One region of the Blautia hansenii DSM 20583 genome, then DNA from elsewhere that is predicted to be linked to it. Evidence: predicted binding sites of a transcription regulator. Region 1 holds the regulator's gene; the other holds the start of a gene.

Evidence for each region. The regulator Rex, encoded in region 1, represses fermentation and respiration genes when NADH is low (regulators of the CRP and FNR family bind a similar motif). The targets are predictions, from matches to a motif close to ATTGTTAANTANTTAACAAT.
Region 2: a site for Rex is predicted at 6,887-6,906, ahead of CGC63_RS08195 (iron-sulfur cluster assembly scaffold protein). Genes of this name have one in related genera too.

Annotation. Positions count from the first base shown of each region.
Region 1 is NZ_CP022413.2:1,515,594-1,524,545, reverse strand. Features, by position in the region: gene CGC63_RS07550 (hypothetical protein) at 1-714, shown strand, start outside; gene CGC63_RS07545 (hypothetical protein) at 764-961, shown strand; gene CGC63_RS07540 (hypothetical protein) at 958-1,590, shown strand; gene CGC63_RS07535 (S8 family peptidase) at 1,809-2,597, shown strand; gene CGC63_RS07530 (NADP-dependent isocitrate dehydrogenase) at 2,688-3,893, shown strand; gene CGC63_RS07525 (ABC-F family ATP-binding cassette domain-containing protein) at 4,037-5,947, opposite strand; gene CGC63_RS07520 (redox-sensing transcriptional repressor Rex) at 6,100-6,744, shown strand; gene CGC63_RS07515 (bifunctional ADP-dependent NAD(P)H-hydrate dehydratase/NAD(P)H-hydrate epimerase) at 6,809-8,293, shown strand; gene alr (alanine racemase) at 8,315-8,952, shown strand, end outside.
Region 2 is NZ_CP022413.2:1,633,244-1,647,808, reverse strand. Features, by position in the region: gene CGC63_RS08225 (4Fe-4S dicluster domain-containing protein) at 1-626, shown strand, start outside; gene CGC63_RS08220 (glycosyltransferase family 4 protein) at 813-2,081, shown strand; gene CGC63_RS08215 (glycosyltransferase family 4 protein) at 2,084-3,163, shown strand; gene CGC63_RS08210 (TVP38/TMEM64 family protein) at 3,133-3,726, shown strand; gene CGC63_RS08205 (hypothetical protein) at 3,819-4,898, shown strand; gene CGC63_RS08200 (GGGtGRT protein) at 4,981-5,991, opposite strand; gene CGC63_RS08195 (iron-sulfur cluster assembly scaffold protein) at 6,032-6,724, opposite strand; gene CGC63_RS08190 (hypothetical protein) at 7,001-7,219, shown strand; gene CGC63_RS08185 (dicarboxylate/amino acid:cation symporter) at 7,402-8,595, shown strand; gene CGC63_RS08180 (ABC transporter substrate-binding protein) at 8,736-10,112, shown strand; gene CGC63_RS08175 (carbohydrate ABC transporter permease) at 10,190-11,032, shown strand; gene CGC63_RS08170 (carbohydrate ABC transporter permease) at 11,032-11,871, shown strand; gene CGC63_RS08165 (response regulator transcription factor) at 11,981-13,507, shown strand; gene CGC63_RS08160 (sensor histidine kinase) at 13,482-14,565, shown strand, end outside.

The sequences.
Region 1 (8,952 bases):
GGGGTTAAAATGGAATGTAAAGAGCTTATTACATTACCATTTTATAAAACAGACAAAATGTGGTATTGTTCAGAATTATTAGGGAGAGCACAAAGAGACCTGTCATCAGAAGTGTTAGAAAAATATGATAAATTTCGTAACACGGGCATTTCAGATAAAAAAATGACAAAATCAGTTGTGAATGCTTTTTACTATTTGAATTCAGAAAATTATGGAAAGATAAATGTAAATCATAGACTATCTTTATTATTGAATATTGCAGATGGTTTCATAATAAACACTTATAAAGAGACAAATAATGTAAAAGGTAGTTATGATATATTTTTTAAGAAAATAGTAAATAGTCAGAAGTTACAACAAGGAATTTCTTTGCTTGGAATAGATGGAGAAAAATATAAGGGGTTATTATCTCAAGAAAGACATACATTTTATCATTATATATATTCAAAAAATAGTTTGGCTGCGTTAATTCATGACTCCGAAGATAAAATTACAGATTATGCAAATTGGTATTTTGTATATGTACTTGAACTTGTAATTAGAGTAAACTTTTTAAAAGTGTCTGGTGTTGTGTTAAATCAGGAAGCTGTGGATTACGCATTAGAGTCGATAAATGATTGGATTATATATGAAAATAATCTTGACAAAGACTGTATAACACATCGTTATCAGATGGCTCAAGAATTGAAACGAATGGGAATTACTATGAAATAGATATTTAGGTTATTAAATTTTATTCAAAAAATGAAATGAGGTATGCAAGATGGCAAACAATAGAGATGATTTTTCCTTGGCTACGAAGGAGTTGCTTGCAAATCGAGTAGGCAGAAGATGTAGCAATCCGAAATGTCAAAAACTAACTTGTGCTGCAAATACTGATCCAGATAAAATTACAAATATTGGTGTAGCTGCCATATTTGTGCCGCAGCAAAGGGTGGTCCAAGATATGATGAAAGTATGACACCAGAAGAACGAAAGTCTTCTGAGAATGGAATATGGCTATGCCAGTCTTGCTCAAAGTTAATAGATACAGATACCACTCGTTATTCAAAAGCAGTTCTTTTAGAGTGGAAAAAGGCTGCAGAATTATCAGCACTTTCAGAGATTGAAAAGATTTCGCCAATACAATCTATGGAAGAGGATAAAGCGATTATCAAATTCTTTGTTCAATGTTTTGATCGTCCAGCTTTTCAAGATGACATTTATCAGGAAGGTCGAATGGAGGATTTTGATAAAGCCATCGAAGATACTCTTATCGCATTGAATACAGGGGTTATGCGTACCAGAGATGGTGAGAAACTAAAACAAGCGGAAGGAAAATCGGCGATTCAAAATCCAATATGGCGTAAAAAACTCGATACAATTGCAGATATGCTTAATGATATCCGTAGACGATTAAAGGTGGCTGAAGCAGAGCATACATATACAAAATATGGTTCAGGACAGGATGTTTTTTATTGTTTTTCAGATAGAGAACTCGGTGAGTGGTTTAATCTTACAAGAGAAGAAATATTGAAAATCTTATCTTCTATTTGTAGGGAGGCTGGATTGCGTGAATTACATTTTCCTTGCAGAAGGTATAAATGGTAAAAGAGAAGGAGAGGGGTATAGTCATCATAGGCTATATCCCTCAAAATCATTTCTCTACTAACGTTTTATAAACTCTACTTGATTTGTTTGCATCTATTTATCAAAGCCTTTTGCGGATTTATAGCATTTATTTAACACCCAGCCGTTATTTTGAAGAAAAAGTGCTGAAATACCTGATAAAATCGTAAAAAAAGCGAAAGAAAATTGCCTGCAACTACTTGACACAAGAGGGAGCATTTCCCCATATAGATTTTGACAACCGAATTTGGAGCTTTCAGGACTTTGTAAACGGTCGTACAAAGCCTTATGATGACAATGGTCACGGAACTCATGTATTGGGAATTATCGGCGGAAGCGGTGCGGCAGGAAAGGGTAAAATTCAAGGGATTGCGCCAAAATGCGGGCTTATTCCCATTAAAGTGCTGGATAAAAAGGGAAATGGCAGCAAGGAAAAGGTATTACGGGCATTTCAATGGATTTTAGAAAACAAAGATTGTTACAATATCCGTATTGTAAATATTTCTGTTGGTACTACCAGACGAGAAGGACATGAGGATTTAATTCGTGCAGTAGAAGATGTCTGGGACGCAGGGCTTGTGGTAGTAGCGGCGGCAGGAAATATGGGTCCCGGAAGATGCAGCATTACAGCGCCCGGAAGCAGCAGAAAAATTATTACCGTAGGTTCTTCGGATATGCTGATGAAAAACCATGGAATTTCAGGAAGAGGTCCTACAAAAGAATGTATCAGTAAGCCGGATATTGTAGCCCCCGGAAGCGAAATCATGTCTTGTACCAACTCCGACAGTTTATTTCCCTATATTGCAAGAAGCGGCACATCTATGTCTACCCCTATTGTGTCAGGAGGCATTGCTCTTTTATTGGAAAAATATCCTCAAATGACGAATTTAGAAGTGAAAAAAAAGCTTTGGAAAACCGCCAAAGACTTGGGCTACGAGCATAATCTTCAAGGTTGGGGATTGTTTGATTTGCATAAATTTTTGCAATAACTCTTGACAAATATCTGTTTTGTCTATTAAAATGTACGAAACAGTTTAATAAAACGCAGTGATAATTTAAGAAAGTAAGAGGTAGAAGATATGGGAAAAATACAAATGGCAACACCTTTAGTAGAGATGGACGGAGATGAAATGACAAGAATTTTATGGGGGTGGATAAAAGAGGAACTGCTTTCTCCTTTTCTTGACTTAAATACAGAATATTATGATTTAGGATTAAAATATCGAGACGAAACAAATGACAAAGTGACTTTGGCTGCCGCTGAAGCAATCAAAAAATATAAAGTAGGGGTAAAATGCGCTACCATTACACCGAATGCAGCCAGAGTCGAAGAATACCATTTAAAAGAAATGTATAAAAGCCCTAACGCCACTATTCGTTCCTGTTTAGACGGTACGGTTTTCCGCACGCCTATTCTGGTAAAAGGCATTGAGCCCTGCGTAAAAAGCTGGAAAAAGCCCATTACCATAGCAAGACATGCCTATGGTGATGTATATAAAAATGCCGAAATGAAAATTCCGGGAGCAGGAAGAGTAGAGTTGGTCTATACAAATGAAAAAGGAGAAGAAACAAGAGAATTAGTACAGGAATTTCAGGAGTCCGGTATTGTACAAGGGATACATAATCTGACGTCTTCCATTGAAAGCTTTGCAAAATCCTGTTTTTCTTATGCACTGGATTGTCATGAGGATTTATGGTTTTCTTCTAAAGACACCATTTCTAAAAAATATGACCATACCTTCAAAGATATTTTTCAGGAAATTTATGAAGCAGAATATAAAGAAAAATTCGAGAAAGAAAATCTAACCTATTTTTATACCTTAATTGACGATGCAGTAGCCCGCATTATGAAAGCAGAAGGCGGTTTTATTTGGGCATGTAAAAATTATGACGGAGATGTGATGAGCGATATGGTTTCCTCCGCTTTTGGCTCACTTGCCATGATGACTTCTGTTTTAGTATCTCCAAAGGGATACTTTGAATATGAGGCAGCCCACGGCACAGTACAGCGTCATTACTATCAATATTTGGAAGGAAAACAGACCTCCACCAATCCGGTAGCAACTATTTTTGCATGGAGCGGCGCTTTAAGAAAAAGAGGAGAGCTGGACGGCAATGCAGAATTAGAACAATTTGCAGATAAGCTGGAGCAAGCTGTTTTAAAAGTCATTGAGTCTGGAAAAATGACAAAGGATTTGGCTGCAATTACCACAGACACTTCTGTAACCGTATTAAACAGTTTAGATTTTATAAAAGAAATCAGAAAAGAATTAGAAGTTATTTAACATTTACAAGAAATAATATATTAAAACAAAAATCTAGAAGATTTCTATATTTTTAGCAAATTTGTCTGGCACACTTTGAGATTACAAGCTCAAAGTGTGCGCAGACTGAGCGCAACATGTAGAAATCCTCTGGATTAGCTAAATTATTCTGCCAGCTCTTCCCACTTTTCATAAAGCTCTTCCAGCTTTTGGGCAATTTCGGCTTTTTCTTTGGAAAGACGAACACACTCCGCTACATTGGTAGCAACTTCCGGTTTTGCCATTTCCTCATCAATTTCACTGTCTCTTGTTTCCAGTTCTTCAATCATGGCTTCTGTTTTCTTTAAATCATTTTCTTTTTTGCGAAGACGTGCCTGTTCTTCCTTTTGCTGTTTCCAGTCTAATTTCACCGCAGAAGTCTTTGTTTCAACAGCTTCCTCTTGAATATCCGGTGCATAAATCTGTGTTAATTCTTCTTTTTTCTCTAAATAATAATCATAATTTCCAATGTAATTTACCAGCTTTTGATTAGTTAAATCTAAAATTCTGGTAGCTGTTTTATTGATAAAGTAGCGGTCATGAGAGACGTATAAAACAGTTCCCTCATAATTGCTTAAAGCTTCTTCCAAAATTTCTTTTGAGGTAATATCCAGATGGTTGGTAGGCTCATCCAAGATTAAGAAATTGGCTTCTGAAAGCATCAGCTTTGCCAAAGAAACACGCCCTTTTTCTCCGCCGCTTAAAGCCTGAATAGGCTTAAATACATCATCTCCCGTAAACAAAAAGGCTGCCAGCAGATTGCGGATTTCCGTATTGGTCAGTTTCGGGAAATCATCGGAAATTTCTTCAAAAATGGTCTTTTCATTGTGCAAAACATGGTGTTCCTGGTCATAATAACCGATATGAACCTTGCTTCCCAAATGAAAACATCCGGTATCTGGTGGCACAATTTCATTTAAAATTTTTAAAATCGTAGTTTTTCCTGTACCGTTATTTCCAATAATGGCAACACGCTCGCCTCTTTTCACAGAAAAGTTCAAATCTTCAAAAAGTGTGAGAGGAGGGAAGGATTTTCCAAGCCCTTCTACGGTTAAAACATCATTTCCGCTGGTAATTCTGGGCTTTAATGTAATCTTCATAGAGCTGTCGATTTCCACCGGTTTTTCCAGAACTTCCATTTTATCCAGCATTTTTTCTCTACTTTCTGCTCTGCGGATGGACTTCTCTCTATTAAAGGATTTCAGCTTTGCAATAACCTCTTCCTGATGTTTGATTTCCTGCTGCTGATTTAGGTATGCCTGATAAGCTGCTTTACGAAGAAGGGATTTCTTTTCACTGTAAGCGCTGTAATTTCCTGTAAAAACAGATACCTTTCCATTATCAATTTCTACAATTTTCGTAGCCACTTTGTCCAGAAAATATCGGTCATGAGAGACGATAAAAACAGCCCCGGGATAGTTCAAAAGATAAGTTTCCAGCCATGCAATGGAGTCCATATCCAAATGGTTGGTAGGCTCATCCAACAGAATAATATCCGGTTTGGAGAGAAGGAGGCGGCCAAGGGCTACCCTTGTTTTCTGTCCTCCGGAAAGCGTGGAAACCTGTTTCTGAAAGTCTTCTTCCTGAAATCCCAACCCTTTTAAAACACCGGTCAGCTCACTTTTGTAGGCATATCCGTTTTCCATTTCGAATTCATGTGTGAGACGGGAGTAACTGTCCATAAGCTTTGTCAGGGCTTCTCCTGTGGTATGCTTCATTTCCGCTTCCATTTCACGCATGCGGATTTCCATATCCAGAATATGCTGTTTTACCTGCAACAGGCAGTCATAAATGGTAAGCTCATTTTCCATTTCCTGATGCTGCGCCAGATATCCCAAGGTCTTTCCTTTTGCCAGAATAACCTGTCCGTTGTCAGGGGAAAGTTCTCCTACAATAATACGAAAAAGTGTAGATTTTCCCGCACCGTTAATGCCCACAAGAGCAGCCTTTTCTCTTTCTTCTATATGGAAACTGGCGTCCTGTAAAATGGTGACGCCGTCAAAAGATTTTTCTATATTTTGACACGCTAATATCATGTAAATATCTCCTTTGTAAATATAGTATCTTCATTTATTATAGCGGAAAAAATATATTTGACAACAGATAAATGAATTATGATTGACTTTAATTTAACAATTTTATATAATAATTTCAAGAAATGTGTATTTTGAATACAGGAGGGTTCGCCGTGGAGGAAAAAAGCATTTCAAAAGCAGTAATTAAACGACTGCCTCGATATTACAGATATTTAGGTGAACTCATAGAGGAGGGAATAGAAAGGATTTCATCCAATGAGTTAAGTGCAAAGATGCGTGTAACAGCTTCTCAAATCCGTCAGGACTTAAATAATTTCGGGGGCTTTGGGCAGCAGGGATACGGATACAATGTGCCATATCTGTACGAGGAAATCGGAAAAATTCTGGGGTTGGATAAAACCCATCACATGATTATCATAGGAGCGGGAAATCTGGGACAGGCTCTTGCCAATTATGTAAAATTCGAAAAGAGAGGCTTTAAAATTGTGGGCGTTTTCGATATCAATCCAGTTTTAAAAGGAATTTCCATCAGGGGAAATGGAATTCGTATGATGAGCGAGCTGCCGGAATTTTTACAAAAAGAAGACGTACAGATTGCAGCGCTGACAGTACCAAAAAGCAGCGCCGCAGAAATTGCAGAGCTTTTGGTGCAAAATGGTATTAAAGCCATTTGGAATTTTGCCCATTTGGACTTAAATGTGCCAAAAGATGTAATTGTAGAAAACGTTCATCTTTCCGAAAGCCTGATGCGTTTATCCTACAATTTGACTGTTGCGGAGCAGAAAGAAGAAAAATAAAGGGGAAGGCTGTTGTGAAAGAAATTTTACAGCAGCTTTTTTCCGTTATCGTTAGGAGGATGACATGGAGAGAATTGTAACAGGTGATCAGATGCAGCTTTTAGATAAATACACCATAGAAGAAATGGGTGTTCCTTCTTTAGTGCTTATGGAAAGAGCCGGACTTTCTGTTTTTGAAGCAATAAAAAAAGAGGGGTTTTCTCTTAATAAAATTTTGATTTTATGCGGAAGCGGAAATAATGGGGCGGATGGTGTGGTACTGGCACGACTGCTTCATCTTGCAGGTTATTGCACAGATGTCTGTATTTTAGGAAAGCCGGAGAAATTTACAAAAGAAATGCAGAAACAGATAGATATTGGAAAAAATTATGGAATTTCCTTTGTCAAGAGTTTTCATATTTCTGAATATACTGTTATTGTAGATGCTGTTTTCGGTGTGGGACTTTCCAGAGAAATCACGGGAAATTTAAAAGAAATTATACTGGAATTACATAAATTTCAAGGAAAAATCGTTGCTGTGGATATTCCTTCGGGAATTTGCAGCAGAACAGGAAAAATATTGGGCTGTGCGGTAAAAGCGGACTTAACCGTCACATTTGCTTATGGAAAAACAGGGCTTTTTCTTTATCCCGGCGCAGAATATGCAGGAAAGGTTGTCATTGCCGATATCGGTATTTATGCCAAACCGGAAATACTTCCAAAGCCCGAAATTTTTACTTATACAAAAGGGGACTTAAAAGAAATCCGAAGAAAGAGGGATGGAAATAAAGGCAGTTTTGGGAAAATCCTTTTAATTGCAGGAAGCAAGGATATTTTCGGCGCAGCCTATTTAAGCGGAATGGCAGCTATGAAAACCGGAGCAGGTATGCTAAAAATCTGTACGCATAAAGAAAATAAGGTTCTTTTTTCCTGTTTTCCCGAAGCCATGCTCTTGTGTTACGAGGATGACGAGAACATTACAAAAGAATTGTCAGAAGGTTTTCAATGGGCAGATGTCATTGGAATTGGACCGGGTATTGGTCTTGGCAAACAGGCAGAAAGTTTGCTGGATACGGTGCTTTCCCAAGGAACAAAACCCCTTGTTATTGACGCAGATGCCATAGGAATGTTAAAAGGACGCACAGAACAGTTAAAAAACTATCCAAATGAAGTGATTTTAACACCACATTTAGGAGAATTTTCCCGTCTTACCGATATTTCTATAAAAAAATGGAAAGAAAATCCCATAAAAATCACACAGGAAATTGCAAAAACCCTTTCTGTTGTGTTAGTATGTAAGGATGCCAGAACAGTTATCAGTAATGGAGACAAAAACATTTACTTGAATTTATCCGGAAATGACGGTATGGCAAGCGCAGGCAGCGGCGATGTTCTGACAGGTATGATTTTAAGTCTTTTGGCTCAGGGAAAAGATGGGTTAAAGGCAGCCTGTCTGGGTGTTTATCTTCACGGAGCTGCCGGAGATTTGGCAGCAAAAAGAAAAGGCCGTGCAGCTATGCTGGCAGGAGATTTAATAGATGCAGCAGGGCAAATTCTGGATGAAGTTTAAAAAGGGAGAGATGAGAAAGGCATGAGAATACAAAGCAGAATTCAGGCGCACATTAATCTGGATGCAATCGATTATAACCTGAAAAACATGTATGATTATATGGGAAAGAACACACAGATTATCGCAGTGTTAAAGGCAGACGGTTATGGACACGGAGCAGTCCCCATCGCAAAGGAAATTGAGGCTTATTCTTATATATGGGGGATTGCGGTTGCCACTGTGGAGGAAGGCAGAGAGCTTCGAAAAGCCGGAATAAAAAAGCCGATTTTAATTTTAGGCTATACCTACGAAGAAGATTATGACCGAATTGTAAAAGAAGATTTTCAACCTACGGTCTTTAAGCTTTCCATGGCAGAACAGCTTTCAAAAGCAGCCGTAAAAGCCAATAAAACTTTAAAAATACATATAAAATTAGATACAGGCATGACACGTATCGGCTATCGCCACATAGAAGACGCAATACCGGAAATCGTGGAAATTTCAAAGCTTCCAAATATCGAACTGGAAGGGATTTTCACGCACTTTGCAAGAGCAGATGAGACCGACCTTGCACCGGCATATCAACAGCTGGAAAAATATCAGGAATTTTTAGACGCTTTAAAGAGACAGGGAATTTCCATACCTGTAAAGCATTGCTCTAACAGCGCAGCCATTATTCG
Region 2 (14,565 bases), 120 kb from region 1:
TTTTACTTACTTCCTGCTGTCCGTCATGGATTATGATGGCGAAAAAGTTCTTCCCGGATATGATTGAGAATATTTCTCAGGAATTAACACCGATGGTGGCAACTGCCAGAACCATTAAAAAGGAATATCCCGATGCACAGGTAGTGTTTATCGGACCATGTGCGTCTAAAAAGTTGGAGGCTTCCAGAACAAGTGTCAGAAGTGATGTGGATTTTGTTATTACATTTGAAGAATTAGCGGGAATGTTTGAAGCAAAAGAGATTGAACCAAAAGAGTGCGAAGGAGACAGCTCTTTCCACAATGCAACGGCAGCAGGAAGGGGATATGCTGTTTCCGGTGGAGTTTCCAGTGCAGTGGGAGATTGCCTGAAAGAATATTATCCTGAAGTGGAAGTGCATATTGAGCATGCGGAAGGATTAAGCGAATGTAAAAAGCTTTTGACAAAAGCAAAAGCAGGAAAATTAAAAGGCTGCATGATTGAAGGTATGGGATGTCCGGGAGGCTGTATGGCAGGAGCCGGAACCAATATACCGTTTACAAAAGCAGCGGCAGAACTGAAAAAATATCAGCAGGCGTCTTCCAAACAGTTGCCACCGGCTGAATTAGCGGAAATTCAATTAGATTAAAGAAAAGAACCATAAGTTTTCTTCTTATAGGAAACTTGTGGTTCTTTTTCATGTAATTAGGAAATTACATTGTTGCAGAATTCTTTTTTTAATCTTTAGAAAAACTTTAAAAAGCTATGGCTGTTCTCTTTAAATATCTCCATTAAGATAAAAGTAACTTAAAAGAAGACAAAAGGGGGAACTCTTATGAAGATATTATTAACAAGTGATTGGTACAAGCCGATTGTCAACGGAGTAGTGACATCCGTTGTGAATTTAAAGAAAGAATTGGAAGAAAGAGGACATGAAGTAAAAGTTTTGACATTATCACCGACTTATGAGTCTTATCGAAAGGAAAATGTATATTACATAAAATCTTTAAATCTGGAAATGATTTATCCCAACGCAAGAGCGGTTCTTCCTCATGTGGAAAGATTTATTCAGGAATTGATTGACTGGAAACCGGACATTGTACATTCTCAGTGCGAATTTATGACTTTTTCTTACGCAGTGAAAATCAGTAAGAAATGTAAATGTCCATTGCTTCATACTTATCATACGATTTATGAAGATTATATCCATTATCTTCCCGGAGGCTTGTCCTCCTATAAGCTTGGGGCAGCTTTTGAGAAAAAAATCGTTGCACAGCTTTCCAGAAGTATTTTAAATAAAACAAATCAGGTAATTGTACCTACGGAAAAAGTAGAAAAAATTTTAGAAAAGTATGAAGTAGAAGAACCGATTTCTGTTATACCTACGGGAATTGATTTAAAAAATTTTCAAAACAGAATGTCTAAATCAGAATGTGAAAATCTGAAAAAGAAATGGAACATTCCTCTTGAAAATAAGGTGCTTGTCAGTGTAGGAAGATTGGCAAAAGAGAAAAATCTGGAAGAAATCTTAAATTATTTTGCCCGTCTTATCTATGAGGAAGAAAAACAGAATTTAACACTTTTAATCGTAGGAGACGGTCCTGACAGAGAACGGCTGGAAAAAATCAGCGAGAGCTTGTCCTTGACAGGAAAAGTAATTTTTACAGGTATGGTAAATCCACAGGACGTGGGAATTTACTATCAGTTAGGAGACGTTTTTGTATGTGCCTCTAACAGTGAGACACAGGGAATTACTTACATTGAAGCCTTAGCCAGCGGAAGACCGGCGCTGTGCCGTAAGGATGAATGTCTAAATCAGGTAATCACAGATGGGTATAATGGTTTCCAATATGAAACTTACGAATACTTTAAAATGCACTTAGAATATATTCTGGAGGATGAAACAAGAAAAGCGGAAATGGGATTAAGGGCAAAAGAAACCGCTTATCTCTATTCCACATGGAATTTCTGTACAATGGCAGAAAGCTTATACAAAGAAGTGCTGAAACGTCAGGAGGCAGAGAAAGAAGCTTCCGTATGGGCACATAGAGTTTATAACAGAATTTTATGGAACAGAAAAGGGCTGTTAAAGAGAGGGGCATGAAAATGATGAAGAAGATAAATATGTTATCAAAAGCAGATATGGTAAAAGGGCAGGGCGTGCTTTCTGCTCATGATGAACAAGTTGCATTGGCAAAGCAGGTAATGAAGCAGGAAGCAGTTGTTTTGGAAAATGCAAAAGCTCCATGTGATATTGTGCATTATCATTCCATTAATCCGGAATATTACTTTTCTATTCCGGCCAAGAGAAAGCAAAGCGCTTTAGTGGGGTATGTACATTTTCTTCCGGAAACAGTGGAAAACAGTATTTCCCTTCCAAGAGTTGCGAAAAATACTTTTTATAAATATATGATATCTTTTTATAAAAAGATGGATTATCTGGTTACGGTTAATCCGGTTTTTATTGATAAATTAGCAGATTACGGTATACCGAGAGAAAAAGTGACTTATATTCCCAATGTTGTTTCAGAAAAGAATTTTTATCCGTTAAGTACGGAAAAGAGAAATGCAATCCGAAAGAAATGTAAGATTGGAAACGATACATTTACAGTATTATGTGTAGGGCAGTTACAAAAGCGAAAAGGCGTACTGGAGTTTATTGAAATTGCAAGAAAAATGCCGGATTGTCAGTTTGTGTGGGCAGGCGGATTTTCTTTCGGAAAGATTTCAGAAGGGTATGAAGAAATCAGAGAAGCCATGAAACATGCACCAAAGAATATAAAGTTCTTGGGAATTGTAGACAGGGAAAAAATGAATGAAGTCTATAATATGGCAGATGTTATGTTTTTGCCATCTTATGAAGAACTGTTTCCCATGACAATTTTGGAGTCAATGAACTGCGCTTTGCCGGTTCTGGTTCGAGACCTTTCTATCTATGATCCGATTTTGTTTGACTATGCTTTGCGAGGAAAAGGAACTTCTGATTTTATCAGGATTTTAACACAGCTAAAAGAAGAACCGGACTTTTATCATAGAAGCGCCCATGCTTCTTATGAAGGTCATTTAAGATACAGTACAGAGGCGGTAGGAGAGCAATGGAAAAAGTTTTATCACAGGGTTCTGCGGGAACAGGCAGAGAAAAAAGAGGTTTTACTATGGAAAAAACAAAAACAGCAATGTGTTTAAATTTATGTACCATTCTTGGTATGGCGGGAATGATATGGTTTATCTGGTATGGGATTGATAACCGATTGTTTGTATCTTCTGAGTCTTTGCAGGCATTTTTAGACCGTTTTGGACTTTTTGCTCCTGCCCTTTTTATCCTGATACAGATGGTGCAGGTAGTCATTCCTATTTTGCCGGGAGCAATCGGATGTCTGGGCGGTGTGCTGATTTTCGGACCGGTATGGGGCTTTGTATATAATTATGTAGGAATAGCCATGGGCTCTGTTTTGGCATTTCTTTTGTCAAAGCATTATGGAAGACCATTTGTTCATCATATTATCGGAGAGAAAAATTATAACAAATATATTGGCTGGCTGGACAAAGGCAAAGCCTTTGATAAAGCCTTTGCCGTGGCAATTTTTCTTCCCGTAGCGCCGGATGATTTGCTTTGTTACATAGCCGGACTGACGAAAATGTCTTTAAAGAAATTTACATGTATTATTCTTTTGGGAAAACCGGGTTCTATTTTTTTATATAGTTTGGGGCTTACGGGAATTATGGAGCTTATCAAATATGTATTTTAGAAGGGAAAAGTTATCGTTATAGCGATAGCTTTTTTCTATGTACAGAATATTGGTGCTGTGTTAGAATGAAGACAGACCGGAGGTGAAGAAGCGTGGAGAAAAAAGTATATGAGATTATGCAGAAAAACAGAAAAGTTGCAGAAATTTCAGAAACAGGATTTTGCAAAATTTATGATGAAAGTTTTTTACCGTATAATCTATACTTAGAGGAAAATGATGATATTGATACACTTGTAAATAACGTAACTAATTTTTATTATTGGTGTGCCACACGAGTTCTTACTTTAGATAGAAAATATGCAAAAGAAATTCTCAACAGCATTGGGATGCGTCAGGCAGTTACTGACAGGGAAAGAGCGCAAATTGCTTTAAGCTATCGATGTGCTTCTTTAACAGATGTTTTTTGGGTACGTCAAAAAGGTGAAGAAATAACTTTTGAAGAAATTAATTTATATAACAATCATTTGAAAAATACTTTTATTGATATTTCTCTTCGGGGAAAACAGTATACCGCAGATAATCATGAGCTTGCAAAGGACTTATCTACAAATGGATGCTTTCCAAAAGCTTGGAAAAGGGAAGAAGAAGGGTTTATACTTCTAAAAGACGGCGGAGAAGATGCTGTGGAAAGAGAATTACTGGCAAGCAGGATTTGCCAATGCTTTGATGTCAGTCAGGTTATCTATCAAAAATCGTATTTTTCTCATGAAAAAGTAACAAAAAGTGAGAATATTACTTCTTTGGAAACCTCTCTTGCATCTATGGAAGCATTCGAGATATATGCACAGAACCATGATAGAGATGTAAAAGAATATATTTTATCTTTAGACAGCCACAATTATTATATGATGAATATTATTGACTATTTAGTGGGAAATACAGACAGGCATTGGGGAAACTGGGGAGTGCTTGTGGACACGAAAAATAACAAGCCGATTTCTCTCCACAAACTTATGGATTTTAATCGAGCGTTTTACGCCTATGATAATATAGATGGAGCAAACTGCCAGACGACATTTTACAAAAAAATGAGTCAAAGAGAAGCAGCGGAAGAAGCGGTAAAGAAGATAGGACTTAACCAGATAAAAGAGGTAAAGAAAAGTTATTTTGAAGCATTGCCTCAGTATTGGGGAATGTTTGAGAAAAGATTGAGCTTATTGAAAGGAATATAAGCATAGAAAAAGGATTTTGCAAGCCACAGTTGAACTTGCAAAATCCTTTCGCATTTTAAGTATTTACATCAGAAAGTGAGAATTAAAATCTTCCTTCTTTTGCAGCTTCTTCAATAGCAACAGCAACAGCAACAGTCATACCAACCATTGGGTTGTTACCAGCGCCGATAAGTCCCATCATTTCTACGTGAGCAGGAACAGAAGAAGAACCAGCGAACTGAGCGTCAGAGTGCATACGTCCCATAGTATCTGTCATACCGTAGGAAGCTGGACCTGCAGCCATGTTGTCTGGGTGAAGTGTACGTCCTGTACCACCACCGGAAGCAACAGAGAAGTATTTTTTACCCTGTTCAACACATTCTTTTTTGTATGTACCAGCTACTGGATGCTGGAAACGTGTTGGGTTTGTAGAGTTACCTGTAATGGAAACGTCAACACCTTCTTTGTGCATGATAGCAACACCTTCTGTTACATCATTAGCACCGTAGCAGTTAACTTTTGCACGAAGTCCATCAGAGTAAGCTTTACGGAATACTTCTTTCACTTCACCTGTGTAGTAATCCATTTCAGTTTCTACATAAGTAAATCCATTGATACGAGCGATAATCTGAGCAGCATCTTTTCCTAAACCGTTTAAGATAACACGCAGAGGCTCTTTACGAACTTTGTTTGCTTTTTCAGCGATACCGATAGCACCTTCAGCAGCAGCGAAAGATTCGTGACCTGCTAAGAAAGCAAAACATTTTGTATCTTCTTCCAGTAACATTTTTCCTAAGTTACCATGTCCAAGACCTACTTTACGCTGGTCTGCAACAGAACCTGGAATACAGAAAGACTGAAGACCTTCACCGATTGCAGCAGCAGCATCAGCAGCTCTTTTGCAGCCTTTTTTGATTGCAATAGCAGCACCTACAGTGTAAGCCCATTTTGCATTTTCAAAACAGATTGGCTGAATGCCTTCAACCATTTTGTATACATCTAAACCAGCAGCTTTTGTAACTTCAGCTGCTTCTTCGATAGAATTAATTCCGTACTCTTTTAAAACAGCCAGAATTTGTTTCTCTCTTCTTTCATATGATTCAAATAAAGCCATTATCCTATCCTCCTGATTTCTATTCTGACAAATCCCGTGATTACTCTTTACGTGGATCGATGATCTTAACAGCGTCAGCTACACGACCATACTGTCCCTGAGCTTTTTCAAATGCTGTGTTTGCATCATCACCAGCTTTGATGAAGTCCATCATTTTACCAAAGCTTACAAATTTGTAACCGATAATTTCATCATCTTCGTTTAAAGCGATGCCTGTTACATAGCCATCTGTCATTTCAAGATAACGAGGACCTTTCTTTAATGTTCCGTACATTGTACCAACCTGAGAACGTAATCCTTTACCTAAGTCTTCAAGTCCAGCACCGATTGGAAGTCCGTCTTCAGAGAAAGCACTCTGTGTACGTCCGTATACAATCTGTAAGAATAATTCTCTCATAGCTGTATTGATAGCATCACATACTAAGTCTGTGTTTAATGCTTCCAGAATTGTTCTTCCAGGTAAAATTTCAGATGCCATAGCAGCTGAATGAGTCATACCAGAACATCCGATTGTTTCAACTAATGCTTCCTGAATGATACCTTCTTTAACATTTAATGTTAATTTACAAGTACCCTGCTGAGGAGCACACCAGCCTACACCGTGTGTTAAACCAGATATATCTTTGATTTCTTTTGCTTTTACCCACTTTGCTTCTTCCGGAATTGGAGCTGCACCGTGATTCACGCCCTGTGCTACTGGGCACATTGTTTCTACTTCATGTGAATAAATCATTTTAAAACTCCTTTCAAGTATATATACTTCAAATGCGTCAATAATTTAACGCTTTATTCAACCCTATTTTCTCATAAAGTGACAAAAAAATCCAGACCTATTTTTTCTTTTCTGCAAAATCTTGCAGGTTTCTTTTTTTGCGTATTCAGACAATTTTTTGTAAATGTAAAATATTTGAAAAACAGAACAGAAATTATACGCATATCTGGCAATTTAAAGGAGATTATGTTATTATATATAAAATAATAAAAATAACTTTATCAAGGAGGTTTTGCTATGAAAAAATATGAGCTTATTCGGGAAATCAGCAATATGTGTCGTGGAGAGATGGAATCTAACATTACAGAAATTGAAACAGATAATTTAGATGTGTATATGAAAGAGCATATCAGCAAAGCTGCTTCCTGTGAAAAGACAGTGCTGGATAATGGTTGTGTTACTTATGATGTTATTACAAATGGATTAAAAGAAAAATATACATTTTCTGAAATTTAATTCGGTACCTCCAAGTGTTTTGGATATGAGCATTTGGAGGTATTTGTTATTTTAAAAGAGACAGGCAGGAAATTGGATAAATTTTATCTATAAATCATAAAATGATAGACGGAAGGATAAACATAGAGTATAATGTAGAAATTCAAAAACCCTAAAAGGGAATATAGAAAGGAAAGAAGAAAGTGAAAAAATTATTTAATAACTTGCCTTTTCGCCTGCTTTTAGGCGTTGTAATCGGTATTCTTGCAGGGCAGGTGGCAAATCTTCCGGTAATGCACGTAATCGTAACTGCCAAATTTATTCTGGGGCAGATTATTACTTTTTGTGTGCCATTGATTATTATCGGATTTATTGCGCCGTCTATTACAAAATTGGGAAATAGTGCCTCTAAAATATTGGGGGTAGCAATTCTTTCTGCTTATACATCTTCAGTTTTTGCCGCATTATTTTCTATGGGAGCAGGATATACACTTATTCCTCATTTATCTATTGTTTCAGAGGTAGATGGCTTAAAGGAACTTCCAGAGCTAGTATTTAAACTGGAAATTCCTCAGATTATGCCTGTTATGAGTGCATTAGTCCTGTCTGTTATGATTGGCCTTGCTGCTACATGGACAAAAGCCAAAACTACGATACGGTTTTTAGATGAATTTCAGAAGATGATACTTCTCATTGTATCAAAGGTGCTTATTCCTATTTTGCCATTCTTTATTGCAGTTACTTTCTGTGCATTATCTTATGAAGGAACCATCACAAAACAGCTTCCTGTATTTCTTAAAGTGATTTTGATTGTAATGGCAGGGCATTATATCTGGCTGGCGCTTTTGTATCTCATCGGGGGTATTTATTCCGGTAAAAATCCGTGGAAAGTATTAAAAAATTATGGTCCGGCTTATTTGACAGCAGTAGGAACTATGTCATCTGCAGCGACATTGGCAGTTGCGCTGCGTTGTGCTAAGAAATCAGAACCTGAGCTTCGTGATGATATGGTGGATTTTGGAATTCCCCTTTTTGCCAATATTCACCTTTGTGGTTCTGTGCTGACAGAAGTATTCTTCGTTATGGTAGTTTCTAAGATTTTATATGGAGAATTACCTTCTGTAGGAAGCATGATACTGTTTTGTGTTCTTTTAGGTGTGTTTGCTATTGGAGCTCCGGGAGTACCGGGAGGTACGGTTATGGCATCTCTGGGGCTGATTATCAGCGTTTTAGGATTTGATGAAACAGGTACAGCTTTGATATTGACAATTTTTGCATTGCAGGACAGCTTTGGTACTGCTTGTAACGTCACCGGTGACGGAGCGCTGACTATGATTTTAACAGGATTTGCGGAGAAGCATAAAATAGAACAACAAAAAATAGAAATCGACTTGTAAATAAAGCATATTGCACAGAAAAAACCTGGAAACATGGAAATTGAACATGTTTCTGGGTTTTTTATTATATTTTTTTCATTTCTGCATAGATATAATATAGACAAACAAAAGAGCACGTAAATAAAGGGAGGTAACCAATTATGAAATTTAAAAAAGTATTTGCAATGCTGATGACAGCAACTATGCTTACATCTATGCTGGCAGGCTGCGGTGGCAGCACAGAAAACGAAGACAAAGAAACACCAAAGGAAGAGTCTTCCGAAGCAAAAGGCGACAAGGAAAAAGGCGGGGACGGAAAGGTATATTATCTGAACTTTAAGCCGGAGCAGGCAGACCAGTGGGTGGAGCTGGCAAAAACTTATACAGATGAAACCGGCGTAGAAGTAGAGGTACAGACAGCGGCAGCCGGCACTTATGAGTCTACCTTGAAATCTGAAATGGCAAAGGACGAGCCTCCTACACTGTTTCAGGTAAACGGTCCGGTGGGACTGGCTTCATGGAAGGATTACTGCTATGATTTATCTGACTCTCAGATTTATAAGGATGTGAGCAGTGACGATTATGTATTAAAAGACGGAGATGCTGTTCAGGGTATTGCTTATGTAATTGAAACCTATGGTTTGATTTATAACAAGGCACTGCTGAATAAATACTTTGAACTTCCGGATGCAGAAATCAAATCCATTGATGAATTAAACAATTTTGAAGCACTGAAAAAAGTAGCAGACGGTATTCAGAAAAACAAAGATGAGTTAGGTGTTTCCGGTGCATTTACATCTGCCGGTATGGATGCTTCTTCTGACTGGAGATTTAAAACACATTTAGCAAACCTTCCGGTTTACTATGAATATAAAGAAGACGGAATTACTTCCTCAGAGGCAATCAAAGGCACTTATATTGAAAACTTCAAAAATGTATGGGATTTATATTTAAAAGACTCCACTTGTGAACCTTCTATGATTTCCTCTAAGACAGGTGAAGATGCAGCTTCTGAATTCGCACTTGGCGAAGCTGTTTTCTACCAGAACGGAACATGGGCTTACAATGATATTAAAGACATGGAAGTAGCAGATGAGGATATGGGAATGCTTCCTATCTACATTGGTGCAGAAGGTGAAGAAAATCAGGGACTTTGCACAGGTTCTGAAAACTACTGGTGTGTAAATAAGAAAGCATCAGAAGAAGATATTCAGGCAACATTGGACTTCCTTACATGGGTTGTAGAAAGTGATGAAGGACGAGATATGCTTGCAAATGAAATGGGATTTATTACACCATTTAAGACCTTTGACGAGTATCTGCCGGAAAATCCGTTGGTAAAAGCATATGATGAATATGCAAAAGCAGGCAAAACACCGGTAAGCTGGAACTTTACAACTATGCCTTCCGAAGAATGGAAGAATAAGGTTGGTTCTGCAATGCTGGAATATGCACAGGGAACAGGAGAATGGGACGCTGTGAAAGCTGCATTTGTAGATGGCTGGGCTTCTGAATACGAAGCAGCACACGCAGAATAAAGAAGATGAGAAACAGGGCTGCTGTGTAAAAGTTTTTTATACAGGCAGCCCTTTTCCTGATAAAAGGGGGAAGAAAATTGGAAAAATCAATTAAAAAATATTTTCCTGTGTTTGTATTGCCCACCATGCTGGCATTTGTTTTAGGATTTATTGCACCCTTTGCTTTGGGTATTTATCTTTCCTTTTGCAAATTTACAACGGTAACAGATGCCAGATGGGTAGGGTTTCAAAATTATTTAAAAGCTTTTCAGGACACAGAATTTTATCACGCTTTATGGTATACGGTTCTATTTACCGCAGTATCCGTCATTTTGATTAACGTATTGGCATTTACCGTGGCAATGCTTTTAACAAAGGGAATTAAAGGAACAAACCTTTTCCGTACAGTATTTTTTATGCCGAACTTAATCGGCGGTATTATTTTAGGTTATATCTGGCAGCTTTTGTTAAACGGTGTGTTGGCACAGTACGGAAAAACTTTAACTTTTTCCTCTACCTACGGTTTCTGGGGACTGGTTATTCTGGTGTGTTGGCAGCAAGTAGGTTATATGATGATTATCTATATTTCAGGCATTCAGAATATACCGGGTGAGCTCATTGAAGCGGCAAAGATTGACGGGGCAAATGCAAGACAGCTTCTTCGTCATGTTACCCTTCCTATGGTCATGCCGTCTATTACCATCTGTACGTTTTTGACACTGACCAACGGCTTTAAGCTCTTTGACCAGAACTTAGCCCTCACCAACGGCGCACCGTCAAATATGTCAGAGCTTATAGCATTAAATATTTACAGAACTTTCTATGGTCGTCCCGGCTATGAAGGCGTAGGACAGGCAAAAGCCGTTATTTTCTTTGTCTTAGTGGGAATTATTGCTTTAATACAAAATCGATTGACCAGAACAAAGGAGGTGCAGCAGTAATGAAAGCAAGAAAAGCAAAACATGGTTGGCTGCTGACACTGATTTTTTCAGTTATCAGCGTACTGTATATGTACCCCATTATACTGGTATTTATCAACTCTTTTAAAAAGAAAGCATATATCAGCCGTTATCCCTTTAAAATTCCAAAGGGAAATATGTTTGTAGGCTGGGAAAACTATATCCGAGGTCTGGAAAAGACAGGATTTTTCGAAGCATTTTTATGGACCTTATTTATTACCGTATGCTCGGTGGCTCTGATTGTCGTTTGCTGTTCCATGTGTGCGTGGTATATCAGCAGAGTAAAAACCTTGAGTACAAAAATTATCTATGTTTTATGTCTGTTTGCGATGGTAGTTCCTTTTCAGATGGAAATGTATACCTTATCTAAAATTGCAAATATGCTGAAGCTGGATAATCCTTGGGGATTGATTATTATCTATCTGGGATTTGGCGCAGGACTTGCAGTCTTTATGTTTACAGGATTTGTAAAGGCAATTCCGATTGAAATCGAAGAAGCAAGTATGATTGACGGATGTACGCCGCTGCAATGTTATTTTAAGGTGGTATTTCCTATTATGAAACCTACCTGTATTACCGTGGCAATTTTGGATGCCATGTGGATATGGAACGACTATCTGCTGCCTGTGCTGGTGTTGGACACAAAGAAATATAAAACAATTTCCATTGCCATTCAATATTTGAAGGGCGGATACGGTTCGATTGACATGGGAGCTATGATGGGCGTTTTGGTATTGTCCATTCTTCCGATTATTGTGTTCTATCTTTTCTGCCAGCGTTATATTATCGAAGGTGTTGCAGCAGGCGCTGTAAAAGGTTGATTTCGTTGACAGAATAAAAATACATGTTACAATAAAAGAAATATAGGAAAACAGAAACAGGACTGGCAGAGAACGTCAGTCCTGTTTGGTGATTATAAAGGTGGGAGATATGTACAGGATTTTAATTGTAGACGATGAAAAGCTGGAGCGAAACGGCATTAAGTTTTTATTGAAAAAGACAGGAACAGAGCTGGAGGTTTTTGAAGCATCAAACGGAAGGGATGCGCTGGAGCTTTTGAAACATCAAACAGTGGAAATTCTTCTGACGGATATTAAGATGCCCTATGTGAGCGGTTTGGAGCTGGCAGAAAAGGTATCTTCACAATATCCGGAAATGAAAATCGTGATGTTCAGCGGATATAGTGACTTTTCTTATGCACAGACGGCAATCCGATACGGGGTCTCTGATTATATTTTAAAGCCCGTAGATCCTTTGGAATTCCAGAAGACCATGAAAAAGCTGTTGGAAGAAATCGAAAGAGAGAAAGCAGAAGAAGTACAGCAGATTAAAACACAGGATTATTTATACCAGTTCTTTTTGCAGAATTATTTGTACGGGGGAAAAGTCGATATTGAGGAAATGAAGAGAAATCTGGATTTCCAACAGTATCATTACATGGTTTTAATTCAGACCTCCAGCAGTTTTTTTGAAATGGAAGAAGAAATCTTTAAAGAAAAATTAAAAGAGGAAATTCGCCGTGATTTCTTTTATCTGAATTTAAATGCGGGAGAAGGACTTTTCTTCTTTAAGGAGAAGCACAGCGATTATGCGCTTTTGTGCAGGGAAATTTATCAGTTTTTTAAGCTTCGTTATAATACGGAATGCTTATTGGCTGTCAGCGAGGAATTAAAAAGCTTTGAGGAGTTGCCGGCGGTTTTCGGAGCGTTGGAAATGGTGCTGGAAGACCAGTTTTATCAGCCGGAAAAGCATATTTTTTCTTTAAAAGAGAATGAAGACAGAGAAACAAACGCAGCGCTTGGGGATGCAGAGCTTTTAAAACGAATTTTAGAAGACATTCATCATCGGGATATGGGGCATTTAAAAAAACATTTTGAGCAGTTGAAAGTCGTGTATCATCCGGAAAAAGCATATTCTGAAATGTATGTGAAATTTTTATTTTCCAGTATTATAAAAGAAATTTATGAAGCCATGGATTTGCCTGATGAGAAAAGATTGAGCAGAGAAATTGACCGCTTATATCGTGCCAAAAGGCTGCAAGATGTATGGAAGCTTACCGAAAAAGCCATGGAGGAGCTGGAGGAATATCTGGCAGAAGAAGAAAAGGGTACGAGAAGCGAAGTGACGCAGGTGAAAAATTACATTTATCAGAATTATCAGGAGGAATTAAGCGTAGACATTCTGGCGGAAAAAGTATATTTGTCACCGGGGTATTTAAGCTACATTTTTAAACAGGAAACAGGTATGAATTTAAACCGTTTTATTAAAGCTTTTCGTATGGATAAGGCAAAAGAGCTGCTGGAAAACAGTCAGAAAAAAATTTCTCAGATTGCCAAGGAAGTGGGATTTTCCAATAATTCTTATTTTTGCCGAAGCTTTCGGGAATATTTCGGAGTGACACCGGAGTCTTGCAGGAAAGGAACTGCGGAGTATGAAAAAATGGATACAGAAATATAAAGACCTAAAATACCGTTATAAGCTGACCATTATGATGATTTTATGCAGCCTGATACCGGTATGCGTCATCAGTGCTTATACCCAGATGAGAACGATACAGATTATGCGGGAAAAGGAAGAAAGCGGATTAAAGCAGGTGTTGGAGCAGTCTGTGGACAGCATTGATAATCGGGTGCAGATTTATACAAATCTGATAAATTATTTAACCTATTCCTCTGACTTACGGGAAATTATGGAGAAAGAATATCGCTCGGATTATGAGGCATATCTGGCATATACAGAGATTGCTGATCCACTGTTTACCATGCCGCAGCTATACCACGAGGAAATCAGAAGCATTACATTATATGCTGAAAACATTCAGGTAGAACATGGCAATACCTTAGCTCCTCTGTCTGTGGCACAAAACCAGACCTGGTATTCTAAAATCAATGAAAAGGGTACGGTGCAGTGGCTGGTAAAGCAGGGAAATAAAAAAGAAATTCTGGCAGTGCGTAAGTTTTATCGGCAGGACAGCATACAGGCAATGCTGGTTTTGACCTTGGATTACAATAGGGTATTAGAGCCTTTTGCCGATTTGCTGACGGAAAACAGAGGGGGCTTAATCTTAGACGAACAAGGAAATGTGGTGTATTCCGGATACCGCATGGATGCCCCTTATAAGCCGGATAAAGAAACTTCTCTAAACTATTTAAAAGAACATTATGTATGTATAGAGAAAAAAATAGAAGATACGAAATGGAATTTCTGTCTTTATCAGCCAAAAGAGGAGCTGGAGAAATCGGTTTGGACATTGCTTCTTGGAAACATTCCTGTGCTGCTTCTCTGTCTTTTGCTGATTTTACTTTTGGGATATTTTTTCTCAAGGAAAATGGTAGAACGTTTGGAACAGCTTACAGAAAATATGAACCAGATTAATCTGGGGCTTCGTAAAGTTACGGTGGTGAGCCAATCTAAAGATGAAATCGGTGTGCTGGTGCGTACCTTTACCAGAATGATGGATGAAATCAATAAATTGATTTCTCAGGTATATGAGGCAAAAACTAAGCTGCAAAAAA